Regions from separate parts of the Chitinophaga sp. Hz27 genome, predicted to be linked through region 1. Evidence: riboswitches for the same ligand, from Rfam matches in the RefSeq annotation. Region 1 holds a riboswitch; each other region holds the start of a gene.
What was found. A riboswitch is a leader RNA that binds a small molecule or an ion and turns the genes downstream of it on or off. The one in region 1 is predicted to bind cobalamin.

Region 1 (7,402 bases):
GGAGAGGAGAAAAATATCCGTAATCACTACAGGCAGTTAATAGTGAAATTGCAGGAAAATGAAAAACCTTTCCGGTTGTTGAATATTGAATTTCGCGTATTCGCTGATGGGGTAGGATTTCGATATGATTTTCCCAAACAAAATAATCTGCAATACTTTGTGGTAGCCGATGAGCGAACTTCATTCAGGATGGCAGGCAATCATAAAACATTCTGGATACCTGGCGATTATGATACTAACGAGTATCCCTATACGACCTCTAAAATCAGCGAGATAGATAATCGTAAGATGGTGACTTCTTCGACAGCAATAGCGGTGCGTGTTGCACCTGATTTTACTGCCGTACAAACACCGCTGATGATGAAAACAACGGATGGTTTGTATATTAATATCCACGAAGCAGCGTTGCTGAATTATCCTGCAATGCAGTTGCATACCGCTACGGATACCTATACATTCAGCGCTAACCTGGTACCGGATGCAGTAGGAAATAAAGCGTATTTGCATGCGCCGTTTAAAACGCCGTGGCGCACTATCATTGTCAGTGATAAAGCAACCGATATTTTATCTTCCCGACTGATTGTTAATCTGAATGAGCCATCAAAGCTGGATAATACGTCCTGGATCAAGCCAATGAAATTTATTGGAGTATGGTGGGAGATGCAAACGGGTAAGAGTACCTGGAGCTATTCTGATTACGCCGATAGTACTGATGCAAATGGCCTGCTTATTCCTAATGGTCGCCATGGTGCTAATACAGTCAATGTTAAAAGATACATAGACTTCGCTGCTAAAAATGGTATAGACGGCGTATTGGTAGAAGGTTGGAATACCGGCTGGGAAGACTGGTTTGGCAATTGGAAGGAGGACGTTTTTGATTTTGTGACGCCCTACCCGGATTTCGATTTACCGGGAATTGCCGCCTATGCAAAAAACAAAGGGGTAAGCATGGTAATGCATAACGAAACGTCTGGTGCTGCCACCAACTACGAACGCCGTATGGAACGTGCTTTTGCGCTGATGAATCAATATGGCTACAAAAGTGTGAAGACAGGCTATGTAGGTAAGATCATTCCACGAGGGGAGCATCATGACGGACAATGGATGGTTAATCATTACGAACGTGTTGCGCAGATGGCAGCCAGGCATCAGGTAACGTTGGATTCCCATGAACCGATGCGGCCTACGGGATTGCATCGTACTTATCCAAACTGGATGGCATCAGAATCAGCCAGGGGAAATGAGTACAATGCATTCAGCAGCGGCAATGAGCCGGAGCACGAAACTATCCTGCCTTTTACCCGGCTGATGGGTGGCCCGATGGATTACACACCAGGTATATTTAAGATCAGGTACTTTGGCCCTGATAGCAGCAAGCAGGTACATACTACGTTGGCTAAGCAACTGGCCTTGTATGTGACGATGTATAGTCCTGTGCAAATGGCTGCCGACTACCCGGAGAATTATGAAGCACACATGGATGCTTTTCAGTTTATCAGGGATGTGCCATTGACCTGGGACGAATCAAAGGTAATAGAGGCCGAGCCAGGCGATTATATCACCATTGCCCGACGCAGTGCCAGCAGCTGGTTTATTGGTGCTATTACCGATGAAAATGCCCATAATGTAGATGTCTCATTGGATTTCCTGGAAAGAGGGAGGAAATATAGTGTAACTATATATGGTGATGGAAAGGACGCAGATTGGAAATCGAACCCCGAATCATATAAGATCGAGCATATTACTGCGGATATAAAAACTGTTTTGCATCTCCGACTGGCAAAAGGCGGTGGAGCTGCAGTAAGTCTGGTACCCGTAAATTGATAGATAAACGGATGATAGAGGCAAAACGGCTGTACTTGTTGGTACAGCCGTTTTTGTTTTTGCAGTTGTAACAGCAGATTGAAATTTGTTGCAACAACCCACTGCATTATTATATCAGTATAACGTTTATGCCTTTGCGTTAGTACGCTTAAGTAATGCTTCGCCTACATGGCAGAAGGGATAAGCTAGTAAGGCCCCACCAGCATAACAAACGATATCACTCCATAAAAAACCATACCCCAATATAAGCCCAAAAGGAAAAGTATTTCTGAGATGTACCAGCCAGGGAGCCTGGCAGAGCTGCTGTATTTCTATCAATACACAGAAGATAAATCCTCCGAGGATAACCTTCCATAGTTGGGGCCGTATCCATAGAAACCGCAATCCAAAGACGGCGAAGGTTGCATAAAGGATATCTCCACCATATTCACTAATAAATGCAGGAAAAAAATCCGGCGAATGTCTGGTGGCGAGTCCTGCCCACATGGTAATGGCCAGCAGGAAAATGTAGTATAGGCGTATACGTAAGTTGTTGTTCATCAGGATACAAAAATAATTAATCGTCCTTGACGTAGTAATGTCGTAGTGTTAAAATTTTGACTTGTATAGTTGGAGAATATTTTTGTCGAGACGCTTATATTCTTTTCCTCACCTGTAAAAATCCCCTTATGAAAACACGTTTATCCACGTTGTTACTTTTGTTAATCTGTTTTTTATCTGTCAGGGCGCAAACGCCATTCCGTGTGGTCGGTTACATGCCAAGCTGGTCGGGCAGTGTAAGCAGTGTGCAGTATAGTAAACTGACACACATCAATTATGCTTTTTTGTTACCTACTGCAACTGGCGGTTTGCAAGCAATTGATAACCCAAGTAAACTGCAGAGTCTTGTCAGTACTGCACATGCCAATAATGTGAAGGTGCTGATTTCTGTTGGCGGCTGGAACAATGGCGATGACAGCGGCTTTGAAGGCCTTGCTGCTAACAGTGGCTATCGCAGCACCTTTGTCAACAACATGGTCAACTTCGTCAATCAGTATGGATTGGATGGTGTTGATATTGACTGGGAATATCCGGATGCCGGCGCATCTGCCAACAACTACATATCGCTGATGACGCAGCTCAGTACAGCGATGCATAACAATGGCAAACTATTGACAGGCGCGCTTGTAGGTACGGGTGGTTCCAGTATTCTCAGCAGTGCTTTTGCTTTGGTAGATTTCTACAATCTCATGGCTTACGATTACAACAACTTTGACCACTCTACCTACACGTATGCTACACAGTCGGTTTCGTACTGGCTTGGCCGTGGGTTGCCAGCGTCCAAACTAGTGCTGGGCGTACCTTTCTACGGGCGTCCTAGTTGGGAGTCGTTTGCGCAGCTGGTGGCCAGAGGTGCAGATCCTTATGCAGATGTATTTGATAATGTAGGGTACAATGGTATCACTACTATCAAGCAAAAGACCAATCTTGCATTTGATCAGGGCAGTGGTATTATGATCTGGGAGCTGTCGCAAGACGCTACCGGCGCTAACTCGCTGGTATCAGCCATTCATGATGTGGTGGTATCGCGTACTACGCCAAGTACTGCACCTATAGGCAAGGTGATTACCTTGAAAGGTAATAATGGTTTGTATGTAAGTGGTGAGAATGGTACTACTGCGATGAACTGCAACCGTGCTACACCAGGCACCTGGGAGCAGTTTTCTGTATTGGATGCAGGCGGTGGTAAGATCGCACTGCGTTCTATGGCTAAGTATGTTTCTTCTGAAAACGGGCAGCAGGCGATTACCTGCAATCGTGCTACTGCGCAGGGATGGGAGCAGTTTACCTGGGTATCTAACAGCAATGGTACTATCACCTTATTATGTAACAATGGCGGATATATCAGCTCTGAAAATGGCGCTGCTGCTATGACGGCCAACAGAACGGCTGCAGGCACCTGGGAATCATTTAACTACAGCGTTGTAGGTAATGTGGTAGGCCCTATTACCGCAGTGACCAGCGCTACCGCCAATACGAGCAATGCTGCGATGCAGTTGTCGGCTATGACTCCCGAAACGGAGAAGGCTGGTGTTAACCACACGATCAGCGTATATCCTAACCCGGTAGTAGCAGGTGGTAATATATATGTTAAGGTTCCTGACTACAACAGTAATTCGGCGGTAAAAGTAATGCTGCTAAGTGCCGGCAGGCAAGCGATACAGCAGCAACAGGAAACTACTGGTAGCTTCACCGTGAAGGTAGGTAATGTGGCTGCAGGTACCTATTTCCTGGAGATCTTCCATAACGGTAAACAATATACGCAGAAGATCATCGTCCAATAATTTCTTTCAACAGCCATAGTGTAGGAAGCAGCTGCCATTTGGTGGCTGCTTTTTTTATGCATTCGTTAAGCATTTGGATTATATTAATACTTAGTTTAAGTTTGCACCGCAATTGGTTACCAGGGTCTGCAAAGGCCCGCGTATTAAAAGGGAATCCGGTGCGATGCCGGAGCTATCCCCGTAGCTGTAATCCTGTATATCTGTTATAGATATCGTTTTTTCGGTTCTCCACATGCCACTGTCTTGATAAGTAAAGATGGGAAGGCCGCCGAAGAAGCAGGAAAGCCAGAAGACCTGCCAGATGTAATTTTTCGTTCAGCACTTTCGGGTGAAAGGTTAAGAATGTTTTACTGGTAAACAGACCGGATTTTATTGGATTCATTTATGAAACAGTGATGTAATGTTGCACTGGCAGCAATATCGTTGATGTATGTATTGAAGTGACGCAATAAATGAATACGCTATACGCTGTGCTTTCCTGTGAAGTCAACCGAAACTTTTGTATGCCCCCTTTTTCCTGGTGTTGAATTATTTGTGAAATTATTTTTCATTAATAAATTCTACAAGATTCTCATGATGAAACTGAACAAATCCTTGTTCCTGCTGGCGTTGATGGCTACAGTAGTGTTCTCGTGTAAAAAAAATGATGATGTTCCTGGTCCTAAAATTACCAGTACAGGCACCAAAGACACCATCGCTTTTGGTAGTAGCATTACCTATCGGCCGCAGTTCAGCAACAAGAACGGACTTTCTTTCCAGTGGACCACCAACGGGGCGCCGGTAAGTACTGATTCTGTATTGCAGTTTGGATCTAATGCACATGGCGATTTCCATATCGTACTGACAGCTAAAAACCAGACGGGTATTGACTCTATTGTTTACAACCTCCATGTAAATGGTAAGTATGAAAATGGATTCCTGATGGTACAGGAAGGACAATACGGCGTAACCAATGGTGACCTTGCTTATTATAGTTACGACAGCAATAAGGTTATTCAGAACATCTACAAAACAGAAAATCCAGATAAAAATCTGGGGCCCAATACCAGCACTTTACAATTTGCCAGCATCTTTAACGGCAAAGTATATATGGTCGCAAAGGTAGGCGGGCCACTGGTTGTAACGGATGCTTATACCATGAAGGAAACTGGTCGCATCACTGCTTTACCACAGGATGAAGGGCATGCTTTTGTTGGTGTGGATAATGCTCGTGGTTTACTGAGCGCAGTAGATGGAATCTATCCGGTGAATTTAAGTACGCTTACTTTGGGTGCAAAGCTCGCTGGTATTACATCTGCGGCTGGAGATATGTTGTTGGTAGATAAATATATTTTCGCGCTTACCCAGGCAGATGGTGTTGTAGTGTTGAACACTACCGACTATAGCATTGTGAAAAAATTTCCTAATGCTACGATGGGCTTTACACGTACCAAAGATGGCGCGGTATGGGCTGCCGGCGATTCTTCGCTGATGCGTATAGATCCTGTTGCGCTGACATTGACTTCCATGAAATTACCATTTAAAGTTACTAATCCATGGGCGTTATGGTCCTGGAAATCAGGTTCGCTGACTACCAGCAGTAATGGTAATGATGTGTATATAGCGGCTCGTAATGAAACGGGCGGTATTGGCGGTACTATTGAATATGGCGGCACTAAATTGTACCGTTATGTTGCAGGTGATGCAAACTCGCTGTCAGCACCGTTTATCACACTTCCTGCCGGACAATACTTCTATGGTTCTGCAGTGCGTTTCAACGAACGAAAAAATGAATTGCTGATCATCACACTTCCCGATGAATGGGGCTCCAGTAATGATAACCGCTGGTTATCGTACAATGCCACTACCGGTGCGCTGAATAGCACGGTGAGGTATACTGGTTATCTGTTCCCAAGTTTACCTGTATTCTATTAAGCGATTTCAATTTGTTACTATCTGTCATTTTTAACCCAAACATAAAAAAAATGAAAAAATCCATTTTCCCTGTAATGGCTCTTTTGGCGGCAGTTACCTTTACTGCCTGCCAGAAAGAAGACCAGGCGGATGTGATGCATCTGCAACCTTTACAAACCGGTAAAACAAGTGTATACCGACCTAAAACATCCACCAGTAGTCCTTTAATTAGTACTGTGTATGATTACCTTCCTGCTGCCGGACAGTTTGTCAATACTACCGGAGTTGGTACCCAGGCTGCTGCGCAGGCGCTTGTAGGAAGTACTTCCAATATGGTATCATTGGGTGCATTCGGAGGTTATATCATTTTCGGGTTCGACCACTCTGTGGACAATGGCACTGGCGCCGATCTCGGCATTTATGGTAATCCATTAGGCCCAACTTATCAGTGGTCTGAGCCAGGTATCGTAATGGTGAGTCAGGATATTAATAGCAATGGTATTCCTGATGATCCATGGTATGAACTGGCAGGTAGCGAATATAGCAGCAGCGCTACTATTAAGAACTATCGCATTACCTATTACAATCCGCATGCAGTGGGTACCAGCGTGCTTTGGAAGGATAATCAGGGTAATACTGGTTATGTAACTGCCAACAGTTATCATACCACCAATAATTACTATCCTACCTTCGCTGCAAACCAGGACTCTATCAGCTTTACCGGTACCAAAGTAGCAAATACATTGGTTCCAGGAACTATCATCACTAACCTGGCGTATGCCTGGGGTTATAGCGATAGCTATTCTTCAGAATACCCTACCTATGGTTACAACACTTTTGATATTTCATGGGCTGTAAATTCCAGCGGAACGCCTGTAAGCCTGACCTATATCGACTTCGTGAAAGTCTATACCGGACAAAACTGCGATGCAGGTACTATGTTGGGAGAAATTTCAACAGAAGTAAAAGGTGCAAGAGATCTTCATCTCTAATTTGTATATCTAAAAGGAGCGCTCTTTCTAACACGTAGAAGGGGCGCTCTTTTTTATTTGTGGAAGTTAGCGAAGACCTCTCCCGGAAAATATTATTGCCGGAGAATCTTATCCATCTTTTTTCCTTTGGCTAGTTCATCTACAAGTTTATCCAGGTAGCGGACTTGCTGGGTAAGTTTATTCTCAATTTCTTCTACACGGTAGCCACAAATTACGCCAGTGATCAGGCTGGCCTTGGGATTCAAAGTGGCGCGCTGGAAGAAGGTTTCGAAAGTTGCTTTATCAGCGATCAATTGCTGTAATGTAGCATCATCAAAGCCTGTCAGCCATTGTATCACCTGGTCTAATTCAGCTTTGGTTCTGCCTTTC
Region 2 (7,402 bases), on a different contig from region 1:
ATTGTTTGCAGGTGGATGATATGGTCTTACTTTGATACCGATATAAGCAAGTTCTTTTTTGGCATCGGCGCCACCTTCTATATGTTCGATCTTAACCCAGTCAAAGCCTTTTCCTGCCTTATTCCCTGGCCCCGGAATATTGATGCGGATACTGTCGCCTTCCTGTGCTTCTCTGTTTACTTTAGCACCATTGGCAGCGATGAGCTGAAAAGTAGCGCTAAGATCTCCGCTGATTTTATGCCAGTTGTTGATATCCAATAGCCGATGCCTGGCTGTCTCATATAATTGCTGCGCTTCGTTAGAACTGGCAGCGGTTATAGAACTGGTTGTATTGGACTGTCCACCTGCCGATTGCTCAGGTACCAGTCCTGGAATGAAGATGTTTGTCCTGTGCATAGTTCCGTTTTTTATGAAAGGCCAATAATAATGCCGGTAGAAGAACCCAATAGAAAAGCGGGCACGCGCGGAATTGAATAAGTGGGAGTGTGGACTTCGTATCCCGGCTTGTAGCGCTGGTACTACACTGCTTTTGCTGTAACAGGGGCAACAGTAAAAAGATAGAAAGCAGCTACAGCCAAGGAAAACCTTACTGACAGTGAATAAGAGGTTTTAACAATTTTTTGCTTTTTATGGGACTTGTTTTGATGAATAGTGAATAGAAAAACAATGATGGCTAAAATAAAACAGCATAAACAAACAAAAAGGAAATGGTCGGCAAGGGTTACCAAAACGAGCGATGCATTGGATTTAGAAAAAGGAATCTTCAAGAAAGACGATCCAATGGAAATTGCGCGCTCCTTGAAACGTTCGGCCCAAAGAAGCCGCCGGAGGAAAGGAACTCCTTACCAATCAGCCATGTCCATGCTTAACTTTTATATCAACAGAGCTGGTAAAAATCTACCTGAAAAACAACTAAATACTTTGGAAGAATCCAAAGACAAGCTAAAGGAGATATTTCATAAGGCCTGATATAAAAGCATTGTTAATTCTCTAAATTTTTATGATCATGCACAAGGGAAATCATTCCGGCCGACATCCGGAACAAAATCGCGAAAGGTCATCAAGCAGAGAATCAAAAATGACCGACGAAAGAAAAAATCCTGACCTGGATAAAAAGGAAGGAAACATCGATCAACAACCAATCAATAAAGGCCATCAGTCCAAACGTAAGGGCGGACATTAATGGTAATTATATTTCATTTGTCTAAATAAAAAAAAATATATCGACGATCATTGAAATTTAGCGTCATGGCAGTATACAAGGTATTTACCACTGCCATGACGCTATTTGAATTTCTGCCAGAGAACACCATCGGCGCCTTTCTGCAAATACCTTTCTTCAGCTTGCCGTAGCGGGTATTACAAAATGAATTGCCGAAAGCCCGATGGCTGTTTCTCTGATAATATTCGTAGGTACAAGACAAGAAACGGTTTAATATATTTTTCTGATGGTAGTAATTGATCTATTTTTATTTAGTTTTTATATCAGCAGATAGCACGCAAGAACCTACATTTTTAGACTTTCCACACAAGCCTGGTTCAAAATCAACCCATTACCTAACTATGATAGTTTATTAACGCCCGATAATTCTTCTTACCATGGAACCATTCACAATGATGTTTTTTCTTACCTGTGCAACTAAATTAGATGGCATTTACAATGCATTCAGAAATAAAGAGAAAGATAGAATGAAAATAGAAGCCTTATTTCTACTTACAGCAGTGGTGGTATATTTTTGCATAACGTTTGCTACTAATTTATTAAAGTAGGCTACCATAAAAGGGACCGCCTAATATATTAAACCCTATCGCATCAAATGCGGAAGGGTTTTTCTTTTAAATATACGTTAGTGTCAGAATGAGAAATTTACTACTTCTTCTCTACGTCAAATACCCCGTAATTCGCTACTGTAGGAGAATTTGTTGCTCATCTCTTCAAATTTCATTTATTTTTATCTCCTATGAAAAATGTATTACTTCCATTATTGTTATTACTGAGCTGCTGTACCTATGGGCAGAAAAAATTCCACGTCATCGCATTCTATACCGGCGAACAAGACCAGGCACATATCAGCTACGTTCATGAAGCCAACAAATGGTTTGATTCTGTAGCTACAGCCAATAATTTTGCGTACCGGCCTACCCGCAACTGGTCCCTGCTAAATGAAGATACCCTGCAAGGCTACCAGGTAGTGATGTTTCTGGATACACGACCTGAAAAACCAGAACAACGCGCTGCTTTCCAATCTTACATGGAAAAAGGCGGCGCCTGGATAGGCTTTCACTTTGCAGCATTTGCACTCACCCCATCTGCAGTACCTGCAAACTGGGATTGGTATCACAATACCTTCCTGGGCAGTGGCGCTTATGTCAGCAATACCTGGCGCCCTACTTCCGCGGTGCTGCGTGTAGAAGATCGCAAACATCCTGTGGTGAAAGGATTGCCACCTACCTTCAAATCCAGTCCCAATGAATGGTACCGCTGGAGCAACGATCTAACCAAAAATCCGGATATCGATATTTTGCTGGCAATTGATTCCAGCAGCTTCCCTTTAGGTACCGGGCCTAAACAATATGAAATATGGCATAGTGGCTACTATCCTGTGGTTTGGACCAATAAAAAATTCCGGATGGTATATATGAATATGGGACACAATGATATCGATTACGAAAACCACACAAACAAAGAGTTATCGTTTACTTTCGATAACCCTATACAAGGCAAGTTGGTACTACAGGCCCTGCTATGGCTAGGAAGAGGGAAGAAATAATACAAGGAGTACTCACTTGATTACTTAGCGGTATACAGGATAGAACTACGTATATTCGTTACTGTTAATGTATCCCTGTACCATGAAAAAGAATTGCTTTATCAATCTCGTAGGACTACTGTTTCTCCTTTGTGCTTGTGCCCATATGGTAAGCCCTGTTGGTAAAGTCAATGAGATGCCCTCGTATATGGGACAGGCCAGCCCGGGTGATAGTTGTATCGCTATTCTCGGGCCGTCTCCTTTTCGTAGCCTGCCTGGTGTGGACCTTGATAGCTTCAAAAGAGATATTCCGATAATCAATGCAGGAGATTTTGACGGTGAACAGAAGTCATTGGAGAGTGGTGTTCATAATACAACTATCGTCTTGCCATTTTTTGAAATTTTTGATGATACAGTCATAGTATATAAAAACCAGGAAAAGCTAGCCGAGATGAGGATCTACACGAATGAAAATCCTTATATCAGCACTGGGTACTCGTATAAAGATGTTGTAGCCGCTGATTTGTGTGTTACAGATGTCATTACCATCTGCTTGAAATCACAGCGGCGCTATATTCAATTTGTGCCGGATCTTCGCTTGCCGCTATGCAGCATTCAACGCTATAATCAAAAATGGTATATCAGTCCTAGAGCCAGTATGACTCTTAAATAGAATGTGCTTACAGACAGGTAATTAAGCCTTAATTTCCCCTACTGTCATTTATTCCCAACTTTTTAGCTAACTTCGCCCGGTTAAAAATAATACGATAGGCGCATGGTTTACGTCCTTTCTACCTGGAAGGCCGTAATTAAAAGGGAACTCGGGTGAAAATCCCGGACAGTCCCGCTGCTGTAAGTCTCCATAGAAAACGCCCAGGCTCTCCAAGGTCACTGTCTTTAAGATGGGAAGGCCGCCTGAGGTGGAGATAAGTCAGAATACCTGCCACACGCTTTGATTTTTGAGCTTTCGCGGAATGAGGCTCGGAAGTAATAGCTGTCACCTTACGGTGGCGTTTATACTATTTCCATTTTTATTACTCAACCGAAGGCTGTTAAATGCAAAATTAACAGGTGAGAAGTATGCAATGCAGGAAACCACAACGTTTCCTACTACATTTTGGGTGGCTCCTTTTGATATGTTTGTTCTCTGTACAGCTACAGGCGCAGCAGAAGGATACGGTTACCTCCAGGGATCTTCGCGAAGTCGCTGTGACGGCGCAAAGCGTTGGTAGGGAAGTTATTCCTGGCCAGAAGCTGCAGGCCGATGAACTGAAGCGGCTGGGCGGCAACTCCGTTGCAGATGCACTGCGTTTTTTCTCCGGCTTGCAGCTAAAAGACTATGGCGGCATCGGTGGACTGAAAACCGTGGATGTAAGAAGTATGGGTACCAATCAAACCGGCGTATTCTATGACGGTATCCAGTTAGGCAATGCCCAGAATGGCCAGGTAGATTTAGGTAGGTTCTCCCTCGATAATATGCAGGAGATATCACTGTATAATGGACAAAAAAGTAATATTTTCCAACCGGCCAAAGACTTTGCCAGCGCAGCAGCCATCTATCTCACCACATTAAAACCTTCTTTTGCGCCGGGTGAAAAAACGCATCTTAGAGGCACCTTTCGGACTGGCTCTTTTGGATTGGTAAACCCCGCATTTCTCTGGCAGCAGAAAGTGAATGATCATGTTACTGCCAACCTAAGCGCGGAATGGACTAATGCCAATGGCCGATATAAATTCAAATATGAAAAAGAAAAAGGCTACGATACCACGGCTATACGAAAAAACGGAGATGTAAACGCATTCAGGGTAGAAGGTGGCTTCAATGGAACGGTGAAAAACGGTGAATGGTCTGCCAAAGGCTACTTCTACGATTCGGAAAGAGGTTTGCCAGGATTTGTAGTCAACGGGGTTTTCGGACATGTAGACCGACAGTGGGATAGATCTTTCTTCTTCCAGTCTTCCTTTAAAAAAGCGTTTACACCAAAGTATAGCCTGCTGCTCAACGCAAAATACGCTAACGACTATACGAGATATTTACAACCGGATACCGCTTTGTTATATGTAGATAACGATTACAAACAACAGGAAATTTATCTGTCTGTTGCCAATCAGTATAGTATTACCAAATGGTGGTCTGTGGCGCTTTCTACAGATTTTCAGTGGAATGTACTGCAGTCTTATAATCTGAACAAAGACCTGCTGGCTAACCCTCACCGCTATACGACATTAATCGCGGCGGCTACCGCTATTAACTTTTCCCGCTTTACAGCACAAATGAGCATGCTGAGTACTATCCTGAACGAGGATAATCATATCAATATGCCGTATCCATCCAAGCAGGAGTTTACACCAGCAGTCTTCCTTTCCTGGCAGCCAGGGCGCCAGCCCGATTTTCGCCTACGCGGCTTCTATAAACGCATCTTCCGTATGCCAACCTTTAATGATGTATACTATACACCAGTTGGGTTGTCGGCACTCAAGCCGGAATTCACCACGCAATACGATGCTGGCTTCACCTGGTATAAAGCTAAAATCACGAATACCATAGCCGAACTCGGCGTAGACGTGGACGCCTACTATAATGAAGTAACCGATAAAATAGTGGCAGTACCCGGCGCAGATATGCTTCGCTGGCAGATGATGAATCTGGGATTTGTGAAAATAAAAGGCGCCGACCTGAAAGCAAAAGCTGTATGGCGCTTTGCGCAAGACTTACAACTTACCACCAGATTGACATATACTTTCCAGAAGGCACAGGACTTCACCAGTAAAGACGATACCTTCTATGGCGACCAGATTATTTATATCCCGGTGCATAGTGGATCATTTATTCTTGGTGCCAATTATCGCCTGTGGGAGCTGAACTTCAGTCAGATTTATACAGGAGAAAGATATAATGGTAAAAGAAATATTCCTGAAAATTACATGCAGCCCTGGTATACCAGTGATATAGCATTGGCGCGGACGCTAGCTTTCAGGCATTGCAACTTTAAACTCAGCGCCATGGTCAACAACGTACTTAATCAATACTATGATGTGGTACTGAGCTATCCGATGCCCGGCAGGAATTACAAATTCGTTTTAACGGTCAACCTATAAAATAGTTACATGATGATACAACAGCTACGGAAACTAATTCCCCTGACAGCAGCCATGCTGGCCTTATTTGCGGGTTGTCGCAAAGGGGATAAGATTGTGCCGTCCACACCATCCACCGTTACAGATCCTGTGCCGACTGCAAACCCTTCCGGGTTTTATCTGCTGAACGAAGGAAACATGGGTAGCAATAAGGCTACACTGGATTATATGGACTATACCACAGGTATCTACCATAAAAATATTTATGCCGAAGTAAATCCCAATGTAGTAAAGGAATTGGGAGATGTTGGTAACGATGTACAGATTTATGGAAATAAATTATATGCCGTTATCAATGTATCCAATAAGATCGAGGTAATGGATGCCACTACTACAAAGCGTATCAAACAAGTAGATATCCTCAATTGCCGTTATGTGGTATTTGCGAACGGTAAAGCCTATGTAAGTAGCTATGCTGGCCCTGTTCAGATAGATGTGAATGCACCGATAGGATTTGTTGCAGAAGTAGATACAACTACGCTGGAGGTTACACGAAAAGTTATCGTTGGTTATCAGCCGGAAGAAATGGCGGTAGTAAACAATAAACTCTATGTCGCCAATTCCGGCGGATATCGTGTTCCAAACTATGATAGTACCGTTTCGGTAATCGACCTGAATACTTTTACAGAAATAAAAAAAATTAACGTAGGTATCAACTTACATCGCCTTCGCGCGGATGCTTACGGAGATATTTACGTGAGCAGCAGGGGAGATTATAACAAAGTCGCTTCTGCCTTATATCGAATAGATACCAAAACAGATCAGGTAGTACAGCAATTCAAACTACCTGTTAGTGATATGTGGATCTCAGGTGATACCGCCTATGTGTATGGCTCGGCATTTAGCTATAATACCAACAGCTTTACCGTTTCTTATAACATGCTGAATGTAAAAACAGAAAGCATTCTCAATAAAAATTTTATAACAGATGGAACGGAGTCGCAGATAAAAATGCCTTATGCAATAGCGGTAAATCCTAATACAAAAGAAATACTGGTAGGAGATGCCAAAGATTATGTATCACCGGGTAAGTTGTTTTGCTTCGACAAAAACGGTAAGCTCAGATGGTCCGTAATTACAGGAGATATTCCTGCTCACATTACATTTTTTACAGGTAAAAAGATAAACTAAAACAATAATGAAGAACCAGAAACTTTGGATGCTGGCATCGTTGGCTTTACTGACAGCCTGCACTAAAAGCGAAAACGTTACGAGTGTAAAACCTGTAACGCCGCAGCCTAATACCACCAATAGTGTTTCCGTACTGGAGTTTTCTCCTGCACCTGGACAGTTTGTAAATGACGCACCACATTGGGAAGCGGGTATGACAGAAGCTCAGGTGCTGAAAAATGCACAGGATGCATTGGATAACAATACCTACGTTTCTTTAGGTGGCTTTGGTGGCTATATTACACTGGGTCTCAAATATCCTATCCCTAATAACGCTGACGGCTATAGTTTTTTGATCAAGGGCAATGCGCTGAACCAGTGGTCTGAAGCAGGTATCATCCTGG
Region 3 (7,402 bases), on a different contig from region 1:
GCGAATGGTTCCTCAACAGGTATGACCGTACCCATAATCTAAACATCACCGCCACGCGTACTATTAGTAAGCGTGTATCCGTTTCCGGTAATTTTGTTTTTGCATCAGGCACACCAGCAACGTTCGCGGATAACCGCCTCGAGTTCCAGGGCTGGGATATTCCTTATAACAGCACTAACAGACGGAATACTTACCGCCTTTCTCCGTATAACCGGCTCGACCTCTCTATGACCCTCCGTGGCAAACAATTACATCGATGGAAAGGGGAGTGGGTATTTTCTCTTTATAACGTTTATGCAAGAAGAAATGCCTATACCGTTTACTTCCGCCAAGACCCTGACGATCCTAATAAGAGAGAAGCTGTTCGCCTTTCTATTATTGGAACCATCATTCCGGGCATCACCTATAATTTTAGTTTCTGATAACAGTAAAACTTATCTCCATGAAAAAAATAATAAGCATGATATCGTTGGTGTTGCTTTTGGGTTTTACTGCATGTGAAGATGCAATTGATCTCAACGTGGCAGAAGGCCAGTCGTACCCGGTACTGGATGCCTGGATCACTACCGATCAGGGCGTACAGACTATTCGTTTAACCATGTCCGTGCCTTATACTGCTCAGGATTCAGCTCCTGCGGTGAAGGAGGCAAGGATAATATTGAATGATCTCACTTCTGGTAACAGCTATCCATTCACCTATAACGGTGGCGTATATACGTATGATGCCAGCGCCAGGCCTATTGGCTATGTAAATCATGTATATAAGCTGCATATAGAATATAAGAATGAAATTTTTGAAGGCACAGACTCCATCAAGAGGGTGCCGCCTATTGATTCTATATTATTCGGCCATAAAACAGCAGAAGAAGCTACTTCCGGAAAGGAAGGTTTCTATGCTAAGTTTTTTGCGGTGGATATCCCTGGCGCTGGCGACAACTACTGGATCCGCTCTTACAGGAATGATACCCTGCATCGGCTGAAAGATTTACTTTCTATTGATGGTTCGCTGGAAGGAGGTATCTCTGACGGCACACCTTTTATTCTGCCGTTGACACAGCATATCACGGATTATGAACATCCTTTCCGCCTAAACGAAACGGTGGTGGTGCGTTTATCATCATTAAGCAAAAAAAGCTATGATTTTATGGCGCAGGTGTATCAGCAAATTACGACTACTGGCCTGTTTGCAAAGGTCCTGGAAAATGTGCCTTCCAATATGCAGAATACAACGCCTAAAGGGAAAGTGAAAATGTTAGGTTGGTTTGGAACAAGTGCTGTCAGCAGGGCAGAACGAAAGATCAAATAAGTAGTAATTAAACTATTGTTGTATTGGAATATATTTCTGTTTGTTTTGTTAAAACAATTGTTTTGTTCTGATATATGGGTAGATTAATGTTCTTTTTTTCTTTTAAATTTGTTTATGAAGATATTTATTCCTTAAATTGCCCTCAATATCTATTTAATTTACTTTTTGATACAGAAATGGTTGCTGCCAACGCAGCATTAAAAGGGAACGGTGTTTAAATCGCCGGCTGTCCCGCAACTGTAAGTAGTTACCTGAATCCTGTCCAACTTATGTTCATTGTCACCTGAAGACGAGAAGAACGGACACGGATACTACGAGCCAGGAGACCTGCCTTTTCTGCATGTTGACAATACTTTCGCGGATTGAAGTGGGGTCAGCTTTCGGGTATACTTGCTATTACTGACGTACGCAGTAACAGGCCAGGTATCCTCCCCACTATTCCCGCAGAAGGTGTTGAAGTAAAGATGACAGGATATCATCAATCACTTTAAAACCAACTGGGAAATGATTACACATAACCTGGGCTATCCAAGAATTGGTGCCCACCGTGAACTGAAAAAGGCCAGTGAAGCCTATTGGAGTGGTAAGATCACCGCTATTCAACTGGAACAAACGGCCAGGGATATACGCTTAAATAACTGGTATTTGCAAAAAGATGCCGGCATTGATATCATCCCCTGTAACGACTTTTCATTCTATGATCATGTGTTGGATACCAGTATGATGACAGGTGCCATTCCAACGCGTTACCATGATCTGCTGGTCGAAAAGCAGCTGCCACAGCTGGATTTACAGTTTGCTATGGCACGCGGCTACCAGAAAGAAGGATTGGATGTTACAGCCATGGAAATGACTAAATGGTTTGATACCAACTATCATTACATCGTTCCTGAATTTACTGCCAATCAGCAGTTCTCTCTCTTCTCTGAAAAAGTTATTCATCAGTTCAATGAAGCAAAACGTGCAGGCTTTAATGCTAAGCCTGTATTGCTGGGGCCTGTATCCTTCCTGTTATTAGGTAAGGAAAAAGAAAAAGGCTTCCATCGTTTACAGCTCCTCAATCGTTTGCTGCCGGTATACCTGGAAGTTTTGAAAAAACTCGATGAACTGGATGCACACTATATTCAATTTGATGAGCCTTGTCTCTCACTCAATCTCAATAAAGTAGAACTGGATGCAATAAGCAGTGCCTATTCCGCTATCCAGAAAGCATTTCCGCAGCTGCACCTGATTTTGGCATCGTATTTCGAATGTTACGGCGCTAACCTGGAGGCAGTGCTTAAATTACCGGTACAGACATTACATCTGGACCTCGTACGTTGTCCTTCACAGCTAGATGATATCCTGGCAACGGATATACGAAAAACAAAACTTCGTTTATCCCTTGGCGTAGTGGATGGTCGTAATATCTGGAAAAATGATTTCCGTCAATCGCTGGAGCTGATCAATAAAGCAAAAGCCGTGCTGGGAGAAGATCGCCTGCTGGTAGCTCCTTCCTGCTCTCTGTTGCATTCTCCATGTGACCTGGACCAGGAAACAGATGAAAAGAATCTTCCTGCTACCATTAAAAACTGGCTGGCATTTGCAAAGCAAAAACTGGATGAAGTAAAAACTTTGGCGGTGCTTGCAGGGGAGAATCCAACTGTGAATGCAGAACAGGAGCTGAAAGATAATGATGCTGCAATGGCGTCTCGCAGAACATCTCCGTTGATTCACCGTAAAGCAGTAACGGCAAGAGCAGCAGCTGTCACTGCGGCTGATGCGCAGCGTACAAGCCTTTTCGCAGCCCGTAAAAAAGCGCAGCAAAAGGTATTGAAACTGCCTATGTTCCCGACCACTACCATCGGTAGTTTCCCGCAAACGGCTACGGTACGTTCCTGGCGCAGTAAATGGAAGAAAGGAGAACTCACCCCGCAAGAATATGATCAACTCATCAAAGAAGAAACCGCCGCTTCCATCAGATGGCAGGAGTCTATCGGAATGGATGTATTGGTACATGGTGAGTTTGAGCGAAACGATATGGTCGAATATTTCGGAGAGCAGCTGGAAGGATTTGTATTCACTAAAAATGGTTGGGTACAGAGCTACGGCAGCCGTTGTGTAAAACCTCCTATCATCTTCGGTGATGTGGAACGTAAGGAAGCCATGACCGTTTACTATACCAAATATGCGCAGTCTCTCACAACTTTGCCTGTAAAAGGTATGCTGACAGGCCCCGTAACTATTCTGCAATGGAGCTTTGTCAGAAACGACCAGCCAAGAGCTGCTACCTGCCTGCAGATCGCATTGGCGATCCGTGATGAGGTGAAAGACCTGGAAGCTGCCGGCATCAAAGTAATACAGATAGACGAACCAGCATTAAGGGAAGGTTTGCCTTTGCGCAAGGAGAACTGGAACGCATACCTGGATGGTGCTGTAAGGGCCTTTAAAGTAGCATCCTCCGGTGTGGAAGACGCAACGCAGATTCATACGCATATGTGCTATGCCGAATTCAATGATATCTTTGAAAGTATTGCCGCATTGGATGCCGATGTGATCACTATTGAAACCTCCCGTTCTCAGTCTGAACTGCTGGAAGGTTTTGCTAGTTTCAAATATCCTAACGATATTGGCCCGGGTGTTTATGATATTCACTCACCGCGCATTCCTTCAGAAGAAGAAATGGTAAACCTGATGGAACAGGCTATGGCAGTAATTCCTGCCGAGCAATTATGGGTAAACCCTGATTGCGGCCTCAAAACCAGGGATTGGCCGGAAACCAAAGCTGCAGTAGCTGCCATGGTAGCAGCCGCTAAAACATTGCGTAATAAAATTCCTGCCTGACAAACCGTGACAGCTCATAAATTTTATACAATGACAATAGAAGAACGTATACAGGCATCGCAGACACATATCTTTAAAGCGATATTCCCGGATAGTACCAACCACTACGATACCATGTTTGGCGGTACTGCCATGTATCTTATGGACGAAGTAGCTTTCATTACCGCTACACGCTTTACCAGGAAAAAAGTGGTGACAGTATCCTCTGATAAAATTGATTTTAACAAACCAATTCCTGCGGGTACTATCATTGAACTCATTGGCCGAGTATCGAAAGTGGGTAATACCAGCATGAAAGTAACCGTGGAAATATACACGGAAGAAATGTACTCCGACCGCCGGGAACTGGCCATCAATGGCACTTTTACCTTTGTGGCAATAGATGATCAGAAACGACCTGTGAGCGTACTCTGATATTGATCTTGTTATTTTTTTAAGTCCCGTCTCTATCCGGTAGAGACGGGACTTTTTCATTTTTAAAACAACCATTAATTACTGGTTGTTATCGGATATATGTCTGATACTATTTACAATATTGTCAATAATACGAAGGAGCTGCAATTTGAAATCAGCGAGGGAATGGAGAAAGCGATCCTTACTTATCGTTTTTATAAAGAAGATATCGCTTTCATGCACACGACCGTGCCTGCCGGCCTGACAGGTAAAGGTATTGCTACCTTGCTGGCAAGAGCGGCCTTCGATTATGCTAAATCCCTCAATAAACCAGTAATGGTATATTGCCCCTTTGTAGCCAGTTTTCTGAAGAAACATCCGGAATATAGGGTACAGTTGGACCGCACCTTTCACCACTGAGTGGGCCCTTTCTGATAATTATTTCTATACATAAATATTTGTTTATAATTTATAAATATTTATTATCTGTTTTAGAATGATTGTCTTTTGCTTTCCCTCATTGGTGCTGGATTTAAATGGTTGAGAGCCATACTAGTCTATGGCGCAACTTTGAATTTTCACCTGAAAGCGCTACTTTCGGAGTCAGTTATCAATCCAACTTTAGACTGCGGTAAACCCCTATACTGTTTATGGTTTTCAACTCATTCGAGTTTGCATTATTCCTGCCGATCGTTTTCATCCTGTATTGGTTGGTGGCGCGAAGCTCCCTAATGATTCAAAATTTAATTTTACTGGTAGCCAGCTTTGTGTTCTATGGCATGTGGGACTATCGCTTCCTGTTTCTTCTGTTTTTTTCGATTTTACTGGATTATACTTCAGGGATCATGATACACCAGGCTGCAGGTATCAGCAAGAAAAAAATATGGTTAACAACAAGCATTGGTATTAATTTAGGATTCCTTTTTTTCTTCAAATACTACAACTTTTTTATTGGCTCTTTTGCGGAGTTATTGCAGGCGGGGGGCTTTCAGCCTCATCTGTGGACCTTGCGCATTATCCTGCCGGTAGGCATATCCTTCTATACTTTCCATGGCTTGTCTTACGTGATAGATGTATACTATGGAAAGGTAACGCCTACGCGAAATTTCATCAATTACGCCTTATTCGTTAGTTTCTTTCCATTGCTGGTAGCAGGCCCTATAGAGCGTGCTACGCATCTGCTGCCGCAGATAGAAAAGCCCAGGATTTTTAATAGTGAAAAAGCGGCAGATGGCCTACGGCAAATACTTTGGGGGCTTCTGAAAAAAATGGTGATTGCCGATGGTTGTGCCTCTTATGCTAACCAGATCTTCAATCATTCGGCAGATTATAACGGTAGTACCTTGCTGACGGGCGCGGTATTATTTGCATTTCAAATCTATGGCGACTTCTCTGGCTACTCTGATATGGCGTTGGGAATCGCGCGCCTGTTTGGTTTTGAGTTGTTGCGAAATTTCGCTTATCCTTATTTCTCGCGTGATATCGCCGAATTCTGGCGACGCTGGCATATCTCCCTTTCCTCCTGGTTTAAAGACTATGTTTATATTCCGCTGGGAGGCAGTAGGGAAGGGCGTTTTAAAGCAGTCAGAAATACATTTATCATTTTCCTGCTGAGCGGTTTCTGGCATGGTGCTAACTGGACTTTTATCATCTGGGGCGGTATTCATGCTATCTACTTCCTACCGCTGTTGTTATCTGATCGCAATAGAAAAAATATGGAAATTGTGGCGCAGGGAAGGCTGTTGCCTTCTTTCAGAGAGGGTTTTCAGATGTTGTCAACCTTCTTGCTGGTGACGTTGGCATGGGTATTTTTCAGGGCGGAAAATGCGGCGCATGCATTCGCTTATTTACGGGAAATATTTTCGCCAGGCCTCTTTCACAAGCCTACTGTATTTCCAATGACGATGTTATTGCTTGTAGCATTATTCATGGTAATAGAATGGCAGGGGAGAGCCTATCCGTATGCGCTAGGCAATATCAGCCTGCGATTGGGAAGACCCGTCAGATGGGCTGTATACCTGGTGCTGCTGTTTGTTATAATCCTCCTGAAATCAGAACAACAACAATTCATTTATTTCCAGTTTTAATATGAAGTCGTTTTTACTGCGCATATTTTTGTTTACTGCAATCTTCACAGGATTACTGCTGCTGTTGGGGCCACCATTAGCGGTGCCGGGCGAATTCGATTATGTAGGCGGCATTGTGGTGAAACATGCAAGGCTCAATGAAATGAAGGGTAACCGCGTGATATTTGCAGGGGGATCTAATGTGGCATTTGGACTCGATAGTAAAATGGTGGAAGATGCTATTCATATGCCAGTAGTGAATCTAGGGTTACACGGCGGACTAGGACTTGATTTTATTTTACAGGAACTGGAACATAATGTACGCGCTGGAGATGTGGTATTTTTATCTGCAGAATATTTTTTAGAGAAAGGGAGATATGACCTGGATTATGCTGCAGGCAAGTTTTTGCCAGATGCAGGTAATTATTATGAACAGGACTTTTATACAACATTCAAACACCTGGTAGAAGCGAAGTTTGACCAGGTTTGCTATAATCGCGATAGGTTGATGTTACGATTCAAGCCTGCAGCTATCCGAGAGAGGAAGGCGGAGCTGGAACAGGTGTATTCTCGTCATGCATTTAATAGTTATGGCGATGTGATCGCACACCTGGACTTGCGCCCTGATGGCGCGCCGGCCACGCCGCTGAAGCTACAGAGTGGTTATTGGGACGGTATTGCAAAAATCAATAAAGCCAATGATATAATCAGTGCAAAAGGAGCAAAGCTATATTTCCTGTTTCCTACCTTTGCTAAGTCGTCCTATGAGTTCAATAAATCTGTGATTCATCAATATCAGGCAAGCATTCTGGCC

Region 2: it holds a riboswitch for cobalamin, as region 1 does, so the genes downstream of both, ACE38W_RS12730 (TonB-dependent receptor plug domain-containing protein) here and ACE38W_RS05375 (DUF5074 domain-containing protein) in region 1, are expected to answer to the same signal.
Region 3: it holds a riboswitch for cobalamin, as region 1 does, so the genes downstream of both, metE (5-methyltetrahydropteroyltriglutamate--homocysteine S-methyltransferase) here and ACE38W_RS05375 (DUF5074 domain-containing protein) in region 1, are expected to answer to the same signal.

What each region holds. Positions count from the first base shown of each region.
Region 1 covers NZ_JBHKFJ010000002.1:360,160-367,561, forward strand. Annotated here, with positions in the region: gene ACE38W_RS05360 (glycoside hydrolase family 97 protein) at 1-1,824, shown strand, start outside; gene ACE38W_RS05365 (DUF2809 domain-containing protein) at 1,951-2,364, opposite strand; gene ACE38W_RS05370 (glycosyl hydrolase family 18 protein) at 2,493-4,148, shown strand; cobalamin riboswitch at 4,245-4,465, shown strand; gene ACE38W_RS05375 (DUF5074 domain-containing protein) at 4,722-6,062, shown strand; gene ACE38W_RS05380 (hypothetical protein) at 6,113-7,033, shown strand; gene ACE38W_RS05385 (DUF2200 domain-containing protein) at 7,126-7,402, opposite strand, start outside.
Region 2 covers NZ_JBHKFJ010000005.1:152,623-160,024, reverse strand. Annotated here, with positions in the region: gene ACE38W_RS12755 (hypothetical protein) at 1-396, opposite strand, end outside; gene ACE38W_RS12750 (DUF3175 domain-containing protein) at 667-969, shown strand; gene ACE38W_RS12745 (hypothetical protein) at 1,007-1,183, shown strand; gene ACE38W_RS12740 (ThuA domain-containing protein) at 1,962-2,771, shown strand; gene ACE38W_RS12735 (hypothetical protein) at 2,854-3,423, shown strand; cobalamin riboswitch at 3,510-3,713, shown strand; gene ACE38W_RS12730 (TonB-dependent receptor plug domain-containing protein) at 3,831-5,849, shown strand; gene ACE38W_RS12725 (YncE family protein) at 5,859-7,019, shown strand; gene ACE38W_RS12720 (hypothetical protein) at 7,027-7,402, shown strand, end outside.
Region 3 covers NZ_JBHKFJ010000007.1:297,740-305,141, reverse strand. Annotated here, with positions in the region: gene ACE38W_RS18290 (carboxypeptidase-like regulatory domain-containing protein) at 1-422, shown strand, start outside; gene ACE38W_RS18285 (DUF4249 domain-containing protein) at 443-1,306, shown strand; cobalamin riboswitch at 1,467-1,656, shown strand; gene metE (5-methyltetrahydropteroyltriglutamate--homocysteine S-methyltransferase) at 1,811-4,129, shown strand; gene ACE38W_RS18275 (acyl-CoA thioesterase) at 4,160-4,543, shown strand; gene ACE38W_RS18270 (GNAT family N-acetyltransferase) at 4,643-4,942, shown strand; gene ACE38W_RS18265 (MBOAT family O-acyltransferase) at 5,173-6,609, shown strand; gene ACE38W_RS18260 (hypothetical protein) at 6,611-7,402, shown strand, end outside.